DNA from 2 places in the Brevibacillus sp. JB24b genome. Region 1 is predicted to be linked to the other one. Evidence: riboswitches for the same ligand, from Rfam matches in the RefSeq annotation. Region 1 holds a riboswitch; the other holds the start of a gene.

Evidence for each region. Region 1 has a riboswitch for S-adenosylmethionine ahead of metK (methionine adenosyltransferase). Riboswitches for the same ligand answer to the same signal wherever they lie in the genome.
Region 2: another riboswitch for S-adenosylmethionine. It lies ahead of ACQV1I_RS22135 (2,3-diketo-5-methylthiopentyl-1-phosphate enolase); the one in region 1 lies ahead of metK (methionine adenosyltransferase).

Annotation. Positions count from the first base shown of each region.
Region 1 covers NZ_JBNVQV010000001.1:4,945,627-4,948,033, reverse strand. Annotated here, with positions in the region: gene ACQV1I_RS23210 (S8 family peptidase) at 1-782, shown strand, start outside; SAM riboswitch class I at 856-975, shown strand; gene metK (methionine adenosyltransferase) at 1,104-2,309, shown strand.
Region 2 covers NZ_JBNVQV010000001.1:4,711,540-4,713,946, reverse strand. Annotated here, with positions in the region: gene ACQV1I_RS22140 (2-hydroxy-3-keto-5-methylthiopentenyl-1-phosphate phosphatase) at 1-28, opposite strand, end outside; gene ACQV1I_RS22135 (2,3-diketo-5-methylthiopentyl-1-phosphate enolase) at 25-1,239, opposite strand; SAM riboswitch class I at 1,324-1,452, opposite strand; SAM riboswitch class I at 1,675-1,797, shown strand; gene ACQV1I_RS22130 (DUF1722 domain-containing protein) at 1,808-2,407, shown strand, end outside.

The sequences.
Region 1 (2,407 bases):
CGATACCAAAAGAAACGTACGTTACTATTCGAGCGCCTTATGTACCGCCACAGGTTAAGATCATGATGAGTATTTATGATAGTCGCGATATGAAATATGCGATTCGAGCGGAAAAGGTTTCTGGACAAGATAATAGCATTGTCTTTGAACGGAAATTAGCTGCAGGCACATACTACCTGAAGCTAACCAGTACCACGCCATTCCGTTATGATGCATATCGATTTACGTTAACTCGTCAGGAAATGTATGCAGGCTTTCGAGACATACATGGGCATTGGGCTAGAAATGATATAGGGCGCTTAACTCAACGTGGGGTTATTACGGTACCTAATACGTATAGTTTCCGTCCAGATGCAAATATGACACGAGCTGAGTTTGCAGATATGCTTCTACGTTCGATGAAGGCCAAAAAGATACCTGTTGGTCGATTGGGTACTAATACCTATAAGGATTTAAACAAAAAGCATTGGGCGTATGAGAGTCTATTACAGGCTTCACAAATGGGGATTATGAACGGCTTCAACGGAAAAATTGAACCGGATCGATCTGTTAATCGAGCAGAGATGGCTTTGATGATTGCGCGTGCTAAGAAACTAAACGTATCGAAATCGTCTAGTGTTTCTTATCGGGATGTGCCTAATTCACATTGGGCGGTGGCTGCAATAGAGACCCTTTCACGCTATGGTTGGTTACATGGTTATCAGGATGGAACCTTTAAGCCGGAGCGTCCGGTAAAGCGAGGAGAAATGGTTACCGTTTTAGCTAAATCATTCCAATTGTAAAATATCGGATTATTTTACTGAAGTACATTGACACCCTTCTAAAAAAAGATTATTCTATAAATCATGGATATTACTCTTATCCAGAGTAGGTGGAGGGACTGGCCCCATGAAGCCCGGCAACCGTTTTGAGCGGTGCTAACCAGCAGAGAAGGATAACTATTTAAATAGTTAGACTCACTCTGGCCGATAAGAGGGTTAAGGAACGCACTAGAAAAGCAACCTTTTCCTCAACGAAGGGAAAGGTTTTTCTTTTTGTCGTGATGGAAACCTGGCTCGGCAAACATATTATATCATGTTTCCAGTTGAAGGAGGTTTTTAGGTATGGAATTGCAAAAAGGGCGTCGCTTGTTTACATCTGAGTCCGTTACTGAAGGACATCCAGATAAGATTTGTGACCAAGTCTCTGATTCTATTCTTGATGCGATCTTATCGAAAGATCCAAATGCTCGTGTAGCATGCGAGACATCTGTTACCACTGGTTTAGTACTTGTGGCAGGTGAAATCACAACTTCTACGTATGTAGATATCCAAAAGCTAGTAAGAGATACGATTCGTGAAATTGGTTACGATCGTGCAAAATATGGTTTTGATGCAGATACATGCGGTGTTATTACTGCAATCGGCGAGCAATCAGCAGATATCGCACTAGGTGTTGACCAGGCGTTGGAAGCTCGTGAAGGTAGTATGACTGATGCAGAAATCGAAGCGATCGGTGCAGGTGACCAAGGTCTAATGTTTGGTTATGCTTGCAACGAAACTCCAGAATTGATGCCTCTACCAATCAGTATGGCTCACCAATTGGCTCGTCGTCTGACAGAAGTGCGTAAAAATGGTTCGCTTCAATACCTTCGTCCAGATGGTAAAACTCAAGTAACAGTTGAATACGATGGCGATAAGCCAGTTCGCATCGACACAATTGTTATTTCTACTCAACATGCTCCAGAAGTAGAACTAGATCAGATTAAAAAGGATCTAATGGAGCAGGTAATTAAACCGATCGTTCCTGCAAATCTGTTAGACGATCAAACGAAATACTTTATTAACCCAACTGGTCGTTTCGTAATCGGTGGTCCTCAAGGGGATGCTGGTTTAACTGGCCGTAAAATCATCGTAGATACGTATGGCGGTTACGCTCGTCATGGCGGGGGTGCATTCTCCGGTAAAGATCCTACAAAAGTAGACCGTTCTGGTGCTTATGCAGCTCGCTATGTAGCGAAAAACATTGTAGCAGCAGGTCTTGCTGAACATTGTGAAGTACAGGTAGCTTATGCAATCGGGGTAGCTCAACCGGTATCTATCGCTGTAAATACATTTGGAACAGGAAAAATTGCGGAATCTGATTTGGTAGCATTGGTTCGTAAACACTTTGATCTACGTCCAGCAGGTATCATTAAGCAATTAGACCTACGTCGTCCGATCTATAAACAAACCGCAGCATATGGTCATTTTGGTCGTAATGATCTTAATGTACCATGGGAGCGTACAGATAAAGCAGAAGATCTGAAAAAAGACGCTGCTAACCTGTAAAAAATACAAAGAAGCCTGGGATTTTCCTAGGCTTCTTTTTTCTTACAAAAATTGCGAAAAAGGCTAGGCAAGTACAACTTCAATGGGTTAGACTACGT
Region 2 (2,407 bases), 230 kb from region 1:
CGCAAAAAAGCACAAGTTGTTTTGTCATGCAAGACCTCCCCATTTTTCTAGTGCGAGTCGCAGTTCTTCAGAGTCGGCAGCTGCCTTAGTAAGACTAATTCCGTTTACGGATGCATCAATAGCGGCACGGAACGCTCGACCGCCTGCTGTTGCTCCTAGTGGGTGTCCATGAATACCGCCGCCTGCGTTAACCACCTGGTCTAGACCAAAGTCAGCGTACAGCTGTGGAACCAATCCAGGATGAATACCTGCCGATGGAACGGGGAAGGCAGGTTGTAAGGTACCGTATTCCCCAACTAAATGATTAGCTAGCTGATTAGCCTCTAGCTTATCTAATGCAACATTTCCGTATGGAGAAGGGAACAAGACCAGGTCAGCCCCAGCTAAACGCAATAGATTACCGAGTAAGAGCGGAGCAGCTATGCCGTAATCAGGACTAGGATAATAAGCGCCAGCGAGTGCAGGATGCGCCATGATTGGTACTTGAATGTCCGGATCTTCTGCTAGACGTTGCAAGAGATCGAAGCCGAAAGCAAGCGCATTAAACAGGAGGCAAGAAGCACCTGCATCAATTGCTTGTTTCGCCCGCTCAATAAGCTGTGAGCTAGGTCCTGTAAGGTTAGCGGCATACAAGACAGGCTTACCGGTTTGTTCCGCAATTTCATCTGAAATGGCTTTGAAACGTCTGATGCGTTGGATAAACGGAGCTTTATCATCAGCAAAGAAAATTTCGTCATCCTTTATCAAATCAAGGCCACCTTCTGCTTGTGCACGAAACTGAACCTCTAATTCCTCTAGTGATAAACCTGTGCATGACTTAAAAATACTCATTAATAAAGGGCGATCATGCACACCGGTTATTTTCCGTATACCTTTTATGCCAAATTTCGGACCCTGAAAGCCTTGTAAAAAAGCAGGGGGAAGTTGAATATCCACTAGCTTGATTTTGCCATCCATTGATAGCTTGCCGAATACCCCTGTAAGAAGAGAAGGGATATCTTGTGTAAAGCATATTGTTGGATAACTAATAGTGATAAGACCTCGTGTTTCACCTGATGAGGTAGATTCGAGAGGAGCTACATGTGCTACTTCACCTAAATAGGCACGTAGTTGCTCTTGTTTGGCCAGGGGAAGGTCTGTCCATGAGCCTACTGTCATACCAACTGCAATACCTTCCGCTTTTTTTTGTAAATCTTTTGCTTGCGTTAAATAGGTTACGAGGATTCGATCTGTACTCATGGATGACCTCCTTATAGGTAGAGAATTTATCAACTAAAAACGCCCCCTTCAAGAGAAGGAGGCGTCTGATAGACAGATCTTCTTCTCTTATCTCTCACATAAACCAATAAAGCACGATTATGTGTAGGATTTAGCACCGTTTCGCATCGTTATACCGATACGAGGGTTGCCGGGCATCATAGGGCCAGTCCCTCCGCCTTCTCTCAATAAGAGCTAAATAATTGTTGTAGTTGTCAAAAAAGAAGCTGTTTCTTGGAGACCATCTTATCCCTTTTTATAAAATGCGTCAACCCTTTTATAAATAAAATCTGAGTTGAATAAATTGTTTGACATAAATGGTTTACCTGTGTATATTTCTACTAACGATTCATTTTGAAGCTTCGTTACGTAGGATAAGAACCTGCATTCACTTACAATTACATATAACTTTTGGATACCTTATCCAGAGACGGTGGAGGGACTGGCCCGATGAAACCCAGCAACCGACACATAGCCACTAGCTTGGCGTGTGCACGGTGCTAATTCCTGCAGAGACATTAAAATTCTGGTAGATAAGGGGGAACGTTTAATGAATATGGCATGTAAAAACGACCTCTTTTCTTCGGAAAAGAGGTTTTCTTTTTCTTTGGTAAGCAAAGCATGGTGTGAACAGATATGGGCAGAGCACAAATATTGGGTCATGATGAGGTGTTATCAAAAATATAAGCAGATATCACAAGCATTTCGGGATCAATTAAAATTGACACGAGAAACAGGCGAGCGAGATTGGAGTATATTTGCAGAGCATTTGTTACATGAATTCCAGAAGATCAGGGAATTGCCTATTGATTCAGGCAATGCCTGCAATGCTTTGAGCCATGCATTCGGTCATTTACGCGGTAAGCTTAGTGAACAAGAAAGCGGGTCCTGGCATGTATTATTACAAAGGAGCTGGGAGGAAGCCCATCGCATATTGTTCTTACTTACTATGGAATATGGTGATGATTATTTGTCACGATCCCGCATATTTTCACCAGATGTTCCTAGCAGTCATACATGGATTCGTTTTCGGGGCAAGGACTTTTTTATTGAAAAGGATTTGGGGCGATGGAATATTCTTGAGCCGAGTGAAGTCTGGGAGCGAGTCGGTGTGTATCAGGTTAACCTATTGACCAAGTATCGCTTATTA